DNA from 2 places in the Nonomuraea sp. ATR24 genome. Region 1 is predicted to be linked to the other one. Evidence: riboswitches for the same ligand, from Rfam matches in the RefSeq annotation. Region 1 holds a riboswitch; the other holds the start of a gene.
What was found. A riboswitch is a leader RNA that binds a small molecule or an ion and turns the genes downstream of it on or off. The one in region 1 is predicted to bind glycine.

Region 1 (8,485 bases):
TCACGGGCCGGGGCCCCGGCTACCTCCAGTAGAGCTTCACCCAGTCGGCCACCACCTCACCCACCCGGGCGGGGTCCTTCTTCAGGTCGTGCCCCTCCCCGGGCAGCACCACCAGCCGCGCCGCGTCCGCCGCCTCCGGCACCCCGAACGGATCCCGGTCCCCGTTCACCACCAGCACGTCGACCCCGGCGCCCCGCAGCTCCTCCGCCCTGGAACGCTCCGGCCTGCCCGGCGGGTGCAACGGGAACGCCAGCGCCACCACCGCCGCCGCCCCCGCCGCCTTCGCGGTCCGGCACGCCACCCGCGCGCCGTTGCTCCGCCCGCCCTGCACCAGCGGCAGCTCCGGCCAGCGCGCCCGCAGCTCCCCCAGCACGGTCAGCCACGCCTCGTCCTGCCGCTCCGCCGACCCCGGCGCCCGCGCCCCCGCCACCCGGAACGCCTGCGTCACCCGGGCCACGTGCGCCCGCGCCCCCAGCGCCGCGTCCCGCACCGCCAGCAGGTCGGGCGCGTCGACTCCCCCAGCCGACCCGTGCGTCAGCACCAGCAGCACCCGGGCGCGCTCCGCCTCGTCGATCTCGACGCGCGCCGGGCCCCGCGCCGTCATGATCTCCATGGCAGCACCGTACCTGGGGATGAGGCGAAGATGGCTCTCAGGTCTGATGACGGCGCGCCGCCCGGAGTGCAGGATGGCCAGCATGCGAGAGACGAGTCCCATGCGCGAAGATCTTCAGGCGACGCTCGACGCCCGCCGCGACCTCGGGCCCGAATACGAAGCCGCGCTGGTCGACTCGCTGGTCGAGCGCATCGACGCGACGATCGCCGCCCGCGTCGCCGCCGAGCTGCAGTATCAGGGCGTCGCCCCCCGCAAGCCGCCCAAGCAGAAGTCCAGCGGCACCGGCATCATCCCCGTCGCGCTGGGCTCGATGGGCATCGGCATCCCCCTGACGGCGATCGCGGCCGGCAGCGCGGGCATCGCGGGCCTGCTGATCACCTGGATCGCCATCGTCGTCATCAACGTCGCCGCCGCGGCGGCCATCATCCGCCGCCCCTGACCCCGTCCCCCGTGGCCCTGCCACACGGGACCGCCCCAGCCCCCCGCCGCTGCGGGACGTAGCCACCCCCAGGAGCCCGGCCGCCGCCCTGCGGGGCCGCCTGCCGCAGGAGGCGCTGCCGCTCCCTCGTGGCTGCCGGATGCCGGGGCCGCCCGTGGCCGTCCGCCGGCCGCTGCCGTGCGTCGCCGCTGCCGGTCGCTGTGGGTGCGGGTCAGCGGTCGTAGCGGAGGCGGACCTCGGAGGCGAGCGTCTCGTCCTCGTGGTCCAGGCCGTACGCCCACACGTGGTCGGCGTCGTCGGCCCGGCCGCGCAGCGGCAGCGTGCGGGCCAGCAGCTCGATCGCCAGCGCGCTCGTCTGGGCCTCGCCGCCGTCCTCGACCGCGCCCGCGAACTCCGCGCACGCGAGCTCCAGGTGGGCGATGCCGAGCTGGACGCGCAGCCGGGCGGCGTCGTCACCGGAGGCGTCGCGGAGGGCGTCGAGCAGCAGGTCGGCGGCCTCCCCCGGGTCGCCGCGCTCGATGAGCAGGTCGGCGAGCTGCTGGACGGCGTGCATCCGCACGTCGGTCGCACCCTCAGGGGCGTCCCCGGCGCGCGGCTCACCGTCGGCGGGCCCCGCCGTGTCGAGGGCGGCGCGCAGGGCGGACTCGGCCTCGTCGGGGTCGTCGGCGTCGAGGGCGAGCCGGGCGAGCGCCAGGTGGGCCAGCGGCACGTACGCGGGCGTCCCGACGCCGAGGACGGCCTGCCAGGCGCCCCGGGCCTGGCCGAGGCGGCCCTCGCGTTCGAAGCCCTGAGCCAGGTGGCAGGCCGCCTGGGCGGCGAACTCGGGATGGCCGGTGGCGAGCGCGGCGCGGGCGGCGGCGCGGGCGCCCTCGACGTCGCCCGCCTCGTCGAGGACGACGGCGAGCCCCACGGCGGCCTGCGCGGCGTCAGGCCCGTCGGCGGCGGCGAGGTCGGCGAGAATGGCCGCCGCGCCGTCGAGGTCACCGTGCTCGGCCAGCCGGCGAGCGGTGTCGAGGGGCGGGGTCTGCAGCTCTGAGGACGTCAAGAGAGCTCCTTCGCGCGGCGATCGCACCGAGCTTAACCACTTCTGACGATCATGTCTGCTCACTTGACCCAGCCGGCCTGGAAAGCGGAGAACCCCGCCCTGCGCGGGCGGGGTCCTCCGGGCGGCCGAGCGGTCCGGTCAGTCCTCGTACGCCTCCAGCGGCGGGCACGAGCACACCAGGTTGCGGTCCCCGTACGCCTGGTCGATGCGGCGCACCGGCACCCAGTACTTGCCGTCGCGCAGCGAGGGCACCGGGTAGGCGGCCTCGGTCCGGGTGTAGGGGTGCGGCCACTCGTCCGCGGTGACCGCCTCGGCGGTGTGCGGGGCGTTGCGCAGCGGGTTGTCCGACTTGTCGTAGTCGCCGGACGCCACCTTGGCGATCTCGCCGCGGATGGCGATCATCGCGTCGACGAACCGGTCGAGCTCGTTCAGGTCCTCGCTCTCGGTCGGCTCGATCATGAGCGTGCCCGCGACGGGGAACGACATGGTCGGCGCGTGGAAGCCGTAGTCGATGAGGCGCTTGGCCACGTCGTCGACGGTGACGCCGGTCTCCTTGGTGATCTGCCGCAGGTCCACGATGCACTCGTGGGCCACCAGCCCGCCGCGCCCGGTGTAGAGGACGGGGTAGTGCGGGGCGAGCCGCCTGGCCAGGTAGTTGGCCGACAGGATGGCCTGCTCGGTGGCGGCGGTCAGGCCCTCGGCGCCCATCATCCGGACGTAGGCCCACGAGATCGGCAGGATGCCGGCCGAGCCGTAGGGGGCGGCGGAGACGGGGCCGACGGCGCTGCCGTCGCGCAGCGGGTGGCCGGGCAGGTAGGCGGCCAGGTGGCCGCGGACCGCGACGGGGCCGACGCCGGGGCCGCCACCGCCGTGCGGGATGCAGAACGTCTTGTGCAGGTTGAGGTGGGACACGTCGGCGCCGAACTCGCCCGGCTTGGCCAGGCCGACGAGCGCGTTGAGGTTGGCGCCGTCGACGTACACCTGGCCGCCGGCCTCGTGCACCTTGGCGCACACCTCGGTGATGCTCTCCTCGTACACGCCGTGCGTGGACGGGTAGGTGACCATGATCGCGGCGAGCCGGTCGCGGTGCTTGCCGATCTTGGCGTCGAGGTCGGCGAGGTCGACGTTGCCGTCGTCGTCACAGGCCACGACGACGACCCGCATGCCGGCCATGACGGCGCTGGCGGCGTTGGTGCCGTGCGCCGAGGACGGGATGAGGCAGACGTCGCGCTCGGTGTCGCCGTTGGCCCGGTGGTAGGCGCGGATGGCCAGCAGTCCGGCGAACTCGCCCTGGGAGCCGGCGTTCGGCTGGATGGAGACGGCGTCGTAGCCGGTGACCTCGGCCAGCCAGCCCTCCAGCGTCTCGATCAGCTCGCGGTAGCCGGCGGCCTGGGCCTCGGGCGCGTACGGGTGGATCGCGGCGAACTCAGGCCAGGTGATGGACTCCATCTCGGTGGTCGCGTTCAGCTTCATCGTGCAGGAGCCGAGCGGGATCATGGAGCGGTCGAGCGCGATGTCCTTGTCCTGGAGCTTGCGCAGGTAGCGCAGCATCGCGGTCTCGGAGCGGTGCTCGTGGAAGACCGGGTGGGTCAGGTAGTCGGACTCGCGCAGCAGGGCGGCGGGCAGCGCGTCGGCGGCCTCCCCGGCGGGCTCGACGCCGAACGCCGCCCAGACGGCGGCCAGCTCGGCGGCGCCGGTCTTCTCGTCGCAGGAGATCGAGACGTGGTCGTCGCCGGCCTGCCACAGGTTGACGCCGCGCTCGGCGGCGGCGGCGACGACCTCGGCGGCGCGGCCGGGCACGCGGGCGAGCACGGTGTCGAAGAACTCGCCGTGCACCACCTCGACGCCGCCCCGGCGCAGCCCCTCGGCCAGGGTGGCGGCGTGGCGGTGGACGCGGGCGGCGATGCGGCGCAGCCCGTCGGGGCCGTGGTAGACGGCGTACATGCCGGCGATCACGGCGAGGAGCACCTGGGCGGTGCAGATGTTGCTGGTGGCCTTCTCGCGGCGGATGTGCTGCTCGCGGGTCTGCAGGGCCAGCCGGTAGGCGGGGTCGCCGTCGGCGTCGACCGACACCCCAACGAGGCGGCCGGGCATCTGCCGCTGCAGCCCGTCGCGTACGGACATGTAGGCGGCGTGCGGGCCGCCGAAGCCGAACGGCACGCCGAACCGCTGCGAGGAGCCGATCGCGATGTCGGCGCCGAGCTCGCCGGGGGCGGCGAGCAGGGTGAGCGCGAGCAGGTCGGCGGCGGCCACGACGAGCGCGCCCGCCTCGTGCGCCCGCCCGGCCACGGCGCGGAAGTCGCGCAGCCGGCCGGAGGCGCCGGGGTACTGCACGAGCACGCCGAAGCACTCGGGCAGCTCGCCCTCCAGGTCGCTCTCCACGAGCGTGATGCCGAGCGGCTCGGCGCGGGTGGCCAGCACCGCCTTGGTCTGCGGGAGGGCGTCGGCGTCGACGACGAACACGTCGCTCTTCGCCTTGCCGGCGCGCCGGGCCAGCGTCATGGCCTCGGCCGCGGCGGTGGCCTCGTCCAGCAGGGACGCGCCCGCGACGGGGAGGCCGGTGAGGTCGGACACCACGGTCTGGAAGTTGAGCAGCGCCTCCAGCCGGCCCTGCGAGATCTCCGGCTGGTAGGGCGTGTAGGCGGTGTACCAGCCCGGGTTCTCCAGCAGGTTGCGGCGGATGACGGCGGGCGTGACCGTGTCGTGGTAGCCCAGGCCGATCATCGAGGTGAGGACGCGGTTGCGGCCGGCCAGGGCGCGCAGCTCGGCGATCGCCTCGGTCTCGCTCGCGGCGGCGGGCAGCTTGAGCCGGTCCTTGGCCCTGATGGACTCGGGGACGGCGACGGCGACCAGGTCCGCCACCGATTCGAAGCCGACGGCCTCGAGCATGCGCTGCTGCTCGGCCGCGGACGGGCCGATGTGCCGGGCCGAGAACGGCGGTGCTGACAGATCTGTCATGGAGATGCCTCCCGAGGCTTTGGAGACCGGCGCTGGGCGCGGGCGAATGCCGGATCTCCCCCTCTGTCACCGCGCGCTAGTCATCGCGACCTGAGAGCTTCGCCCCGGCGGGGCTTGCACCGTCGGTGAAGCGCGCCTGGCGGGCGCACCTGCTTTCCAGAGTTGCCTCACCCGAGCGGTACGGGATGCCTGAGAGATTCCGGGGAGGGTTGCTCCTTCGGCGCCCCGGGCCAGCCGGGGTCTCTCCCGCACGGGGTCGACAGCATGTCCCAGATTACTACGCCTTGTCCGGCAACCCCACCGCAGGCGGCCTGATGCGCACGCCGGGAGAGTCGCTCCCCGTCACCCGGTGATTCCCGTCACCCGGTGTTCCCCGTCGCCCCGTGTTCCCCGCCGCCCTGTGCGCGGTGGTCACCTGTACGTCGCGGTCACCTGTGCGCGGTGGTCACCTGTGCGTCGTGGTCACCCTGTGCGCCGTGCGCGGCGCCGCCGGGCCAGCTCGTCAGCGGGATGTTCGGCCGGGACGGTGTCCGCGACCGCCGCGCGTTCCCCCGGCAGCTCCGCGAGGGAGCCCTCGACCTCGCGCCAGACCCGGCCGAGCGCGATGCCGAACACGCCCTGACCGCCCTGGAGCAGGTCGATCACCTCGTCGGCCGAGGTGCACTCGTAGACGCTGACCCCGTCGCTCATCAGCGTGATCTGCGCGAGGTCGGCGACCCCGCGGTCACGCAGATGCTGCACGGCGGTGCGGATCTGCTGGAGCGAGACTCCCGTGTCGAGCAACCGCTTGACGACCTTGAGGACCAGGATGTCGCGGAAGCTGTAGAGCCGCTGCGATCCCGAGCCCTGGGCGGCTCTTATCGTGGGCTCCACCAGTCCGGTGCGCGCCCAGTAGTCAAGCTGCCTGTAGGTGATGCCGGCCGCCGCGCAGGCCGTCGGCCCGCGGTATCCGATGTCGTCGGGAAGCGTGGCGGGCTGCTCGTCGAAGAGCAGACCCTGCTCCCCGGCACGCTGCCGCGCGCTCTCGCGCCGCACCGGATCTTCCTGGCCGGCCGTCTTTCCCTCGCCGCTGCTGACCGCCACGCGGACCTCCGGCTTTCTCTCATCCCGCGGCCTGATCTGGGGGTTCGTAAAAGGCGACCGCGGGTTTCACTTGCACCGTAGGACCGTGACCATGCTCAGTCAACGATCCGGCTCGGCGCGTCGTGAAGCGTAAATGCACTGAAATACCTACCCCGCCCTGCCGAAGTCCTCGGGAGAGATCGTGTCAAGGAACTCCCTGAACTTCTCCACCTCGTCCTCCTGGTCGTCCGGGATGATCACGCCGGCCTCCTGGACCACCTCCTCGCTGGCGAAGATGCGGGCCCCGGTGCGCAGGGCGAGCGCGATCGAGTCGGACGGCCGGGCGCTCACCTCCACCCCGTTGGAGAACACGAGGTCGGCGAAGAAGATGCCGTCACGCAGCGCGACGATGTTGACCGCGCGCAGGCCCACGCCGAGCGCGCTCAGCACGTCCCGGAACAGGTCATGGGTCAGCGGCCGCGGGGGAGGCTCCTCCGCCTGGGCCAGGGCGATGGCCGTCGCTTCGGTCATGCCGATCCAGATCGGCAGGAACCGCTCCCCGTGTGCCTCCTTGAGCAAGACGATCGGTTGATTTGTAGGCATTTCTACGCGAACGCCCACGACCTCCATCTGCAACACGGGCTGCTCCATATTCGACTGGCCGGTGGCCCGGCACAGGTCATCGCTGGTCCGCTTCTGCAATTCAACGTAACACCCGGGGAGCCCTGAATGTCCCGCGGGCCGCTCATCGCCCCAGAACGCTCCGCACACCCGTGCGCAGCAGCGCCGCGTGCAGGTCGAGCAGCAGAGCCGACAGCTCCCTGGCCGTCTCGTCGGCCTCCCCGATCGCGCCGGGCGCCCGCCGTTTCAGGATCGGCGCCACCGTCTGCTCCACCAGCCCCGCCTCGCGCTCGGCCGCCGCCCGGACCGCCCGCAGATGGCGGGCGTGCAGGCCGAATTTGGCCAGCGCGCCGACGCTGCGGGCCACCTTCAGCGCGTCCTCGTCGTAGCGCCTGGCCTTGGCCGCGAGCAGGCCGTAGTCCTCCAGCTCGGTGAGCGTCTCCTCGTCGATCCCGGCGGCCTCCAGCAGCTCGGCGCGGCTGAGCCGGACCTCCTGCTTGTCCTGGAGGGCGCGCGGGCGGCCGAAGCCCTCCGCCATCTTGTCCTTGATCACCCGCAGCGGCAGGTAGTGGTCGCGCTGCTCGGTGAGGATGTAGCGCAGCTGCTCGACGTGCAGGTGGGTGAACTTGCGGAAGCCGGACGGGGTGCGCTCGGGCTCGATGAGCCCTTCGCCCTCCAGGAACCGGATCTTGGAGACGGTGACGTCGGGGAACTCGCCCTGCAGCAGGGCGAGCACCTCCCCGATGCTCATGTGCGAGCGTGCCGCCTGCGAACTCATGTGCCGGCGGGTGTCCGCATCAGGAACAGGAGCCGGAACTTGCCGATCTGCACCTCGTCGCCTGAATGGAGCGGAACCTCCTCGATGCGCTCGCGGTTGACGTAGGTGCCGTTGAGGCTGCCCACGTCGCGCACCGAGAACTGGCCGCCGCGATGGCGGTAGAACTCGACGTGGCGGCGCGAGACCGTGATGTCGTCGAGGAAGATGTCACTCTCCGGATGGCGGCCGGTGGTGGTGAGGTCCTTGTCGAGTTTGAAACGGCTGCCCTGGTTGGGCCCCCTGGTCACGGTCAGCAGCGCCGTGCCGGGCGGAAGCTGCTCGACCAGCGCCCGCTCGGCCAGCAGCATGTCACCGGTCTCTGCCTCGTACGCCTCTATTCCCGCGACGGAGATCGTCGATGTGGTATCCCCTGAGACCTCGGGTCTGGTCAACGGTGACCCACAACGGGAACAGAAACGGGCATCCTCGGGGTTGGCGTGCCCGCACTGCGTGCAGTAGACGCTCGGCATCGATCGGCTCGGCCTCCTACCGCGAAGACGCGGCAACGGTGCTCGGGGCGCGCCTCGCTTCGCTCTCAAGATTTTGCGAATGCCGCAACTTACGCTGATCAGCGGCAAAGGTCAAGGCGGGGCGCTGGACGACAGGCTGGACGCTGACAAAGTTACCGCCGCCCCCGCCCGAAGGTCCATGCCGCCGCGCCTTTCCAACATTACGATCTTGCCCGCCATCCCGACAAATCACCGGGATCAGGTGCTCGCCCGCTCCACCACGCGCGCCCAGCGCTCCAGGAGGAGCTGCGCGGTGTCGACGTCGGCCGCCTCGGCCCACAGGTGGGTGACCGGCTCGGTGGCCGCGGGCAGGATGAGCACCCAGCTCCCGTCCTCCCCCGCCACCCGCACGCCGTCGGTGGTGTCGACGCGGTGGCCGTCGCGGACGGCCTCGGCGGCCTCGATGACCGAGCGCATGACC
Region 2 (8,485 bases), on a different contig from region 1:
GCCCGAGCTGCGCCTCGTCCAGACGCTCAGCGCCGGCACCGACCAGTGGCAGGGCCGCCTGCCCGCCCACGTCGCCCTGTCCAGCGCCCGGGGCGCCCACGGCGCGGCGGTCGCCGAATGGGCCGTCGCCGCCCTCCTGTCCCTCTACAGGGACCTGCCGGGCTTCGCCGCCGACCAGGCCGCCGCCCGCTGGCGTCCCCGCATGGCCGAGTCGCTGGCGGGCAAGCGCGTGCTCGTGCTCGGCGCCGGTGACCTCGGCACGCAGCTCCGCGTCCGGCTGGAGCCGTTCGGCGCCCGCGTCACGATGGTGGCCCGCCGCGCCCGTGACGGCGTGCGTGCCCTGGACGACCTGCCGGGCCTGCTGCCCGCCCACGACGTGGTGGCGCTCATGCTCCCGCACACCCCGGCCACCCACCACCTGGCCGACAAGCGGTTCCTCGGCCGCATGCGCGACGGCGCCGTCCTCGTCAACGCCGCCCGCGGCCCCGTCGTCGACACCGACGCGCTGCTCGGCGAAACCCGCTCCGGGCGGCTGCGCGCCGTCCTCGACGTCACCGACCCCGAGCCGCTGCCCGGCGACCACCCGCTGTGGCACACGCCGGGCGTCATCATCACCCCGCACGTCGCGGGCACGGTCCCGCAGGCGGACGAACGCTCGTGGCAGGTCGCGGCCGACCAGCTCGCCCAATTCGCCCGGGGTGAGCAACCCGCGAATCTGGTCGGCTGACGCCAATTCTTCGCGTCCGTATTTCGGGGTGCCGCCGCGCCGAATAACCGGCCGGGTTTCGGCGCATCGCAATTCCGGGCGAACACATATCGGCCAATTGCCGGACGGTGTCATTGATGTGCGGGCGGGGGGACTCGAACCCCCACAGTGTCTCCACCAACAGGACCTAAACCTGCCGCGTATGCCTGATTTCGCCACGCCCGCGCAATCCCGCCAAAGGCGGGCCGTGAGTAGTTTAGCGCTCCGGCCACGCACCGGTGCCACGTCACCTACCGGCACGGACAAGGCGCGGTGCGTGTCAATTCACCCCGGGCGGGCTCCCGGATCGGAGCCCGCGGGGAGTGGTCAGGAGAGGCCGAGCTTCTTCTTCAGGCTCGCCACGTGCCCGGTGGCCTTCACGTTGTAGAGGGCCTGCTCGATCTTGCCGTCGGCGTCGATGACGAACGTGGAGCGGATGACGCCCACGACTTCCTTGCCGTAGAGCTTCTTGGTGCCGTACGCGCCGTACGCCTTGTGGATTTCCAGCCCCGGGTCGGACAGGAGCGGGAAGGTGAGCGCGTCGCGTTCGGCGAACTTGGCGAGCTTCTCCGGCTTGTCCTTCGACACGCCGAGGACGACGAAGCCGTCGGCGGTGAGCTGGGCGAGGCTGTCGCGGAAGTCGCACGCTTGCTTGGTGCACCCGGGAGTCATCGCGGCGGGGTAGAAATAGAGGATCACCCGCTTGCCTCTGTAGGCGTCGAGGGAGATCTCGTCGCCGCCGGCGGCGGGCAGCGCGAACTCGGGGGCGGCGTCGCCGGGGGCGAGCCTGGTCTCGGTCATGGGTCCTCCAGGAGTTTCTCCAGGAAAACCTACCTGGCCGCCCGCCGTGCCGTACGGCGTGCGGACCTGACAGACTGATCAGGACATGTGAGGGCACGGGCAGGAGCGCGGCCGAGAGGAGAGTCATGGCTGACACCGATCCCGATGAGCTGGAGCGGCGCATCGCGCGGACGCGGGCGGAGCTGGCGCAGACGGTCGACGCGATCGCCGACCGGGTGAGCCCGAAGCGTGTGGCCGAGCGCACGGTGGCGGATGTGAAGTCCCGGGCGGGGAGCCTCGCGGCTTCGGTCAGCGACGCGCTGGGGATGTCGCCTCGGCCGGTGGAGTTCGGTGACGACCCCGACCGGCTGTGGGACGACGAGGCGCCGAGCCTGGCGCCGGTGCTGATCGGCGTGGGCGCGGCGCTGGTGATCGGCGCGGCGGTGGTCCTGTGGCGGCGTCGCCGCCGGTGACCCGTCTCTAGGGGCCTCTAGAGGAAGGTGCGGCCCTCGCCTCTGTAGGTGGGGACGGTCTCGGTGAGCGTGTCGCCCTCGACGAGGTGGAGGGCGTCGAAGCGTTCGCACAGCTCGCCCGACTTCGCGTGCCGGAACCAGACGCGGTCGCCGGTGCGCAGGTCCTCGGCGGGCGCGCCGATGAGCGGGGTCTGCACCTCGCCCGCGCCCTCGTCGGGCGCGTAGCGCAGGCCGGCGGGCAGGTAGGGCTGCGGCAGGCGGCTGGGGCCGGGGGCGCCGGAGGCGAGATAGCCGCCGCCGAGCACGGTGACGATGTCGCGCGCGGGCCGCCGCACGACGGGGAGCGCGAACAGGGCCGCCGGGTGGCCGCTGAAGCGGCTGTAGAAGTCGAACAGCCGGGGATGGAAGAGCCCGGACCCGGCGGCGACCTCTGTGACGGCCTTCTCGCGTACGGTGCGCTCGATGGAGCCGGTGCCGCCGCCGTTGACGAACTCCAGGTCGGCGACCTGGCGCACGGCGTTGACGATGCGGCCGCGGCGCACGACGAGCTCGCGGGCCGACAGGGTCTGCATGGCCTTGACGAGCCGGGCGTACGCGGCGCGGGCCTGGGGGGCGTCGCCGACGCCGGCGATCTGGGCCTCGTACGCGAGCAGCCCGGTCAGGCGGTAGCCGGGACGTTTGGCGATGGCGGCGGCCAGGTCGGCGGCCTGGTCGGGCTCGCGGATGGGGGAGCGGAGCGCCCCCGCCCGAAATTTCCCACCAAAGGCCACAAATCCGGCGTCGATGTCCATACATATCCGGATCTCGTGGCGCGGGTGGACCCCCGCCACCGCATGGTCCATGAACGCCAGATGCTCCGCCGAGTCCACCGTCAGCGTGATCGCCGCCGCGGCCTCCGCCGAGCCCGCCAGCGCGGCCAGCGCCCGCCGGTCGGCCGTCGGATAGGCCACCAGGATGTCGCCGAACCCCTGCTCCGCCAGCCACAGCGCCTCGGGCAGCGTGAAGGCCATCAGCCCGCGGAACCCGTCCAGGGCCAGCACCCGCTCCAGCACCGCCCGCGAGCGCACCGACTTGGTGGCGACGCGGATCGGCTTGCCGGCGGCCCGCCGCACCAGGCTGCGGGCGTTGGCGCGCAGCGCCTCCAGGTCGAGGATCGCGAACGGCGGCTCAACAGCGGCCGTGGCCCGGTCGTAGCGCTGGCGGTCATCCATACCGGCAGCGTAATCCAGGTAAAACGGGCACGGCAGGGGTGCGCGCCCCCGGCGGGCAACCACGGCATATCCGCCCATTGATCGCCGGGCCCGTAATGATCCTGCAAACGGGCGGCGGGGGCGCGGTCGAGCCGGTCGGGGACCCGTGTACCTCTGGTCGTTGTGATGACCACGCTCCAGCAGATCCTGCCCGGTGCGGCCGTCGCCGCGCAGGACACCCCGCTCCGCAGGTCCAACCGGGTGCTCAGACCCGCGCGCACGCCCGCCGCGGTGGCCGTGGCCCTGGTGCTGACGGCCGCGCTCGGGCTGACCTGCGCCGAGGTGGTCGCGTCGCTGATGGGCCGGCCGCTCGGCTGGGTGCCGGTCAACGAGGCCGCCGAGCTGGCGTCCGCCTCCTCCTGGAGCGAGCTGGACGCCGTCGCGGTGGCGCTGGCGGGCACGGGTGCGGTGCTGCTGCTGCTCGCGCTGCTGCCCGGCCGCTCCCGGCTGGTCCCGGTGGAGACCACCGACCCGCTGATCGTCATCGGCATCACCCGCTCGGGCCTGCGCCGTACGCTGCGGGCCGTCGCCCAGGAGGTGGACGGCGTGCGCCGGGCCCAGGTACGGCTGCGCAGGCGGCGCATCGAGGTCACCGTCGTGACCGAGGGGGAGAGCTCGGGCACGATGCTCAGGCAGGTCGGCAACGCGGTGGGCGACCGCCTGGCGGGCGTGGGCACGCTGGCCGCGGGCGAGGTCGTGGTGCGGCTGCGCAGGAGGGGGCTGTGATGCGGCAGTACGCGGGCAACCGGATCGGCCTGGCCGTCGTCGGCGCGGTGCTGCTCGTGGCGGGCGGCTACGCCTGGCTGCGCGGCCACGACAAGCTGGCGGGGCTGCCGCCGAAGGCCAAGGTGCTGCCGGAGCGCACCGCGCGGGCGCTGGCCGAGCAGCCGTGGGCGCTGTGGGTGGTGGCGCTGGTGCTGCTGGTGCTCGCCCTGGTCACGCTGCGCTGGCTGCTGCTGAGCCTGGGCTGGGGGCGCTACGGCTCCCGGTCGGGCACCGGGACGGCGATGCTCTGCGTGGGGCTCAAGGACGTCGACGGCCTGGCCAGGGCGGGGGTGCGGGTCGTCGGCGAGGGGGCCAGGCTGCGCATCGGCCTGACCTGCCCGGCCGCCACGGACGTCGGCGCGGTCGTGGCCAAGCTGGACCGCGAGATCGTCAGCCGCATCCGCCGCGAGGTGCGCGACGACGACCTCGGCGCCGTCGTCCGCATCCACGTCCGGCGCTGAACGACCGCGCCGGTCATCACGCGCTCAGCACTCGATGACGTTGACCGCGAGGCCGCCGCGCGAGGTCTCCTTGTACTTGTCGAGCATGTCCCGCCCGGTGTCGCGCATGGTCTTGATGGCCTTGTCCAGCGACACGTGGTGGCGTCCGTCGCCGCGCAGCGCGATGCGGGCGGCGGTGATGGCCTTGATGGAGGCCACCGCGTTGCGCTCGATGCACGGGATCTGCACCAGCCCGCCGATGGGGTCGCAGGTCAGGCCCAGGTTGTGCTCGATGCCGATCTCGGCCGCGTTCTCCACCTGCTCCGGGGTGCCGCCCAGCACCTCGGTGAGGCCGGCGGAGGCCATCGAGCAGGCCGAGCCCACCTCGCCCTGGCAGCCGACCTCGGCCCCGGAGATGGAGGCGTTCTCCTTGAACAGCACGCCGATCGCGGCGGCCGTGAGGAGGAAGCGGACCACGCCCTCGTCGTCGGCGTTGGGGGTGAAGCGGGAGTAGTAGGTCAGCACGGCGGGGATGATGCCGGCCGCGCCGTTGGTCGGGGCGGTGACGATGCGGCCGCCGGCCGCGTTCTCCTCGTTGACGGCCAGCGCGAACAGGGAGACCCAGTCCATCGCCTGGAGCGGGTCGCGCTCGGCCGACTCGGTCTGCAGCCGCCGGTGCAGGCGGTTGGCCCGGCGCTTGACCTTCAGGCCGCCGGGCAGCACGCCCTCCTGCGAGATGCCCCGCTGGACGCAGTCGGACATGACCTGCCACAGGTGCAGGATGCCGGCGCGGATCTCGGCCTCGGAGCGGCCGAACGCCTTCTCGTTCTCCAGCATGAGCGCGGAGATCGACAGGCCGGTGTTGGAGCAGTGCTTGAGCAGCTCCTCCGCCGTGGTGAACGGGTAGGGCAGCACGGTGTCGTCGGGCTTGATGCGGTCGGCCCCGGTGGCCTTCTCGTCCACGACGAAGCCGCCGCCGACGGAGAAGTAGACCTTCTCCCGCAGCTTGGCGCCCGAATCGTCGAACGCGGTGAAGCGCATGCCGTTCGGGTGCTCGGGCAGCGAGATCTTCCGCTCGAAGACGAGGTCCTGGCCCACGACGAAGGGGATCTCGCGGACCCCGTACAGCGTGACGGTGCCGGAGTCGCGCATGGCGGCCAGCCGCTCGTCGATGCTGTCGACGTCCACCAGCTCGGGCTTCTCGCCCGACAGGCCGAGCAGGACGGCCTTGTCGCTGCCGTGGCCCTTGCCGGTGAGGCCGAGCGAGCCGTACAGGATGGCCTCGACGCGCGCGGTGCGCTCCAGCAGGCCGTCGTCGTTCAGGCCGCGCGCGAACTTGTGCGCGGCCGCCATCGGGCCGCCCGTGTGGGAGCTGGACGGGCCGATGCCGACCTTGAAGAGGTCGAAGACGCTGATCGCCATTGACGCGCCTTTCGGGAGGGCCGGGGCCCGCTACCGGGCCCCGGCGGTGCTGTCAGGAGTCGCCCGAGGTGAGGGCGGTGTATTCCTCGGGCGTCAGCAGGTCCTTCGGGTCGCCGTCCACGCGCACCCGGAACATCCAGCCGTCGCCGTAGGGGTCGCTGTTGGCCAGCGACGGGTCGTCCACCAGGGCCTGGTTGATCTCGACGACCTCGCCGCCGACCGGGCTGTAGATCTCGCTCACGGACTTGGTCGACTCGACCTCGCCGACCGAGTCGCCCGCCTCGATGACCGACCCGGCGTCGGGGAGCTGCACGAAGACGACGTCACCCAGAGCCTCGGCGGCGAACGCCGTGATGCCGATCGTGACGGTGATCCCGTCGTCGATCCCGGCAACCCACTCGTGCTCCTTGGTGTAGCTCAGGTCGTCAGGGATGTTGCTCACTTGTTCCTCCTGTAGAAGGGCAGCTCAACCAGGTCCACAGGTTCTTGGCTGCCCCGGATGTCCACGGCCAGACCTTCACTGACCCCGGTGTCGACGTACGCCAGCGCGATGGGCTTGCCCAGGGTCTGGGAAGGCGCCCCGCTGGTGACCTCGCCGACGACGGCACCGTCCTTGGTGACCGGGTACCCGTGGCGGGGCACCCGGCGGCCCCGCGCGACCAGGCCGACGAGCCGGCGCGCGGGAGCGGTGTCCTTGACCGCCTCCAGCGCCGACCTGCCGACGAAGTCGCCCGGCTTGTCGAATTTCACCACCCTGCCCAGCCCCGCGTCGAACGGGGTCAGCTCCGCGCTCAACTCGTTGCCGTACAGGGGCATGCCCGCCTCCAGGCGGAGCGTGTCGCGGCTGGACAGACCGGCGGGCTTGATCCCGTACGGCGCTCCGGCCGACGTCAGGGCGTGCCAGAGCGGCACGGCGTCCTCGTTGGCCACGAACAGCTCGAAGCCGTCCTCGCCGGTGTAGCCGGTGCGGGCGATGAGCGCCTGGCGCCCGTCGACGACGCCGGGCAGGCCGGCGTAGTACTTGAGCCCGGCCAGGTCGGCGTCGGTGAGCGTGGCGAGGATCTCCTGCGCGCGCGGGCCCTGCACCGCGATCAGCGCGTACTGCTCGGAGCGGTCCTCGACCACCGCGTCGTACGACTTGGCGCGGTTCTTCAGCTCCGCGTCGACCTTCGGGTAGTTGGAGGCGTTGGCCACGACCATGAACTCCTCGTCCCCGAGCCGGTAGACGATGAGGTCGTCGAGCACGCCGCCGCGCTCGTCCACGATCATGGTGTAGCGGGCCCGGCCCGTCGCCAGCGCCGACAGGTGGCCCACGAGCGCGTAGTCCAGCGCCTTGGCGGCCTGGGGGCCGGTCACGAAGATCTCGCCCATGTGGGAGAGGTCGAACAGCCCGGCTGCCTGGCGGACCGCGTTGTGCTCGGCGGACTCGCTGCCGTAGCGCAGCGGCATCAGCCAGCCGGCGAAGTCGGTGAGCGTGGCGCCGAGAGCCTCGTGGACGTCTCGCAGCGGTGTCGGTCGGGACATGGGTCGCACCTCAGGGCAGAGTCGGATGCCAGCATCCTCCCCCTCTGTCATCGATGCCTGAGAGCTTCGCCCGGGTTTTGCCGGACTTTCACCTTCGGCGAGGCCCACCGGCCTGCTTTCCAGAGGTCACCTCGGCCGTGCGGTCCTTTGCCTTGAGAGGTTCGCGGGGAGGGCTTGCTCCTTCAGGGGCCCTGACCGGCTGTCAGGGCGCTCTCCCGCACGGTTTCGTCGGTGATGTCCGCAAGCCTAGTGGGGTGACGGCGGTGTTGTCGCGCCCTGAACCGGGCGGACGCCGTACCCGTCGTAGAGGTATGAGACGGATGACCGCGTTCCTCGCGCTGGCGGTGGGCCTGGCGGCCTGCGGCGCCCAGGGCGGCGCCGCGCCCGCCGGGCCCACCGGGGCCACCGGGCCCACCGGGCCGCCCCCGCGCTACACGGCGACGGTGACCGTGCTGGAGGACGGGACGCACGGCCCGCAGATGTGCCGCGCGCTGCTGGAGTCGATGCCGCCCCAGTGCGGCGGCCCCGACGTGGTGGGCTGGGACTGGAGCAAGGTCCGCCACGAGTCGGCCGCGAGCACCCGCTGGGGCCTGTACGTGGTCACCGGCACCTGGGACGGTGCGCGGCTCACGCTCACCGAGCCGCCGCGCCCTGCCGAAGGGGGAGCGGACCGGCCGGACCGCATCGGGACGCCGTGCCCCGCGCCCGAGGGCGGCTGGAAGCCGGTCGACCCGGCCAGGACGACGCCGGACGCCATGAACGAGGCCATCGCCAGGGCCGGATCGGCCAAGGAGTTCGCCGGGGCGTGGATCGACCGGCTCGACCCGGACCCGCCGGAGGAGGGCGAGGACCACGCCCGCGACGTCGTGCTGAACCTGGCCTTCACCGGCGACCTGTCAGGCCGGGAGGCGTGGATCCGGGAGGTGTGGGGCGGCGCGCTCTGCGTCACCGGCGCGAAGCGGACGCGGGCCGAGCTCTACGGGATCCAGGAGCGGGTCATGGACGAGAAGGGCGTGCTGGAGGCCGCCACCAGCGAGACGCGCAACCGGGTGGAGGTGACCATGTGGCTGGCCACCCCCGAGCAGC

Region 2: another riboswitch for glycine. It lies ahead of gcvT (glycine cleavage system aminomethyltransferase GcvT); the one in region 1 lies ahead of gcvP (aminomethyl-transferring glycine dehydrogenase).

What each region holds. Positions count from the first base shown of each region.
Region 1 covers NZ_JBGNUU010000012.1:54,392-62,876, reverse strand. The annotation lists gene ACBI99_RS26985 (alpha/beta family hydrolase) at 20-613, opposite strand; gene ACBI99_RS26980 (hypothetical protein) at 696-1,052, shown strand; gene ACBI99_RS26975 (tetratricopeptide repeat protein) at 1,264-2,097, opposite strand; gene gcvP (aminomethyl-transferring glycine dehydrogenase) at 2,236-5,055, opposite strand; glycine riboswitch at 5,222-5,314, opposite strand; gene ACBI99_RS26965 (MerR family transcriptional regulator) at 5,518-6,138, opposite strand; gene ACBI99_RS26960 (bifunctional nuclease family protein) at 6,286-6,756, opposite strand; gene ACBI99_RS26955 (MerR family transcriptional regulator) at 6,863-7,489, opposite strand; gene ACBI99_RS26950 (FHA domain-containing protein) at 7,513-8,025, opposite strand; gene ACBI99_RS26945 (sugar phosphate nucleotidyltransferase) at 8,263-8,485, opposite strand, start outside.
Region 2 covers NZ_JBGNUU010000018.1:43,466-51,950, reverse strand. The annotation lists gene ACBI99_RS33885 (2-hydroxyacid dehydrogenase) at 1-727, shown strand, start outside; tRNA gene ACBI99_RS33880 (tRNA-Leu) at 847-931, opposite strand; gene bcp (thioredoxin-dependent thiol peroxidase) at 1,073-1,546, opposite strand; gene ACBI99_RS33870 (DUF3618 domain-containing protein) at 1,672-1,998, shown strand; gene ACBI99_RS33865 (amino acid deaminase/aldolase) at 2,016-3,209, opposite strand; gene ACBI99_RS33860 (DUF6286 domain-containing protein) at 3,375-3,974, shown strand; gene ACBI99_RS33855 (hypothetical protein) at 3,971-4,474, shown strand; gene ACBI99_RS33850 (L-serine ammonia-lyase) at 4,499-5,875, opposite strand; gene gcvH (glycine cleavage system protein GcvH) at 5,928-6,317, opposite strand; gene gcvT (glycine cleavage system aminomethyltransferase GcvT) at 6,314-7,399, opposite strand; glycine riboswitch at 7,530-7,627, opposite strand; gene ACBI99_RS33835 (hypothetical protein) at 7,720-8,485, shown strand, end outside.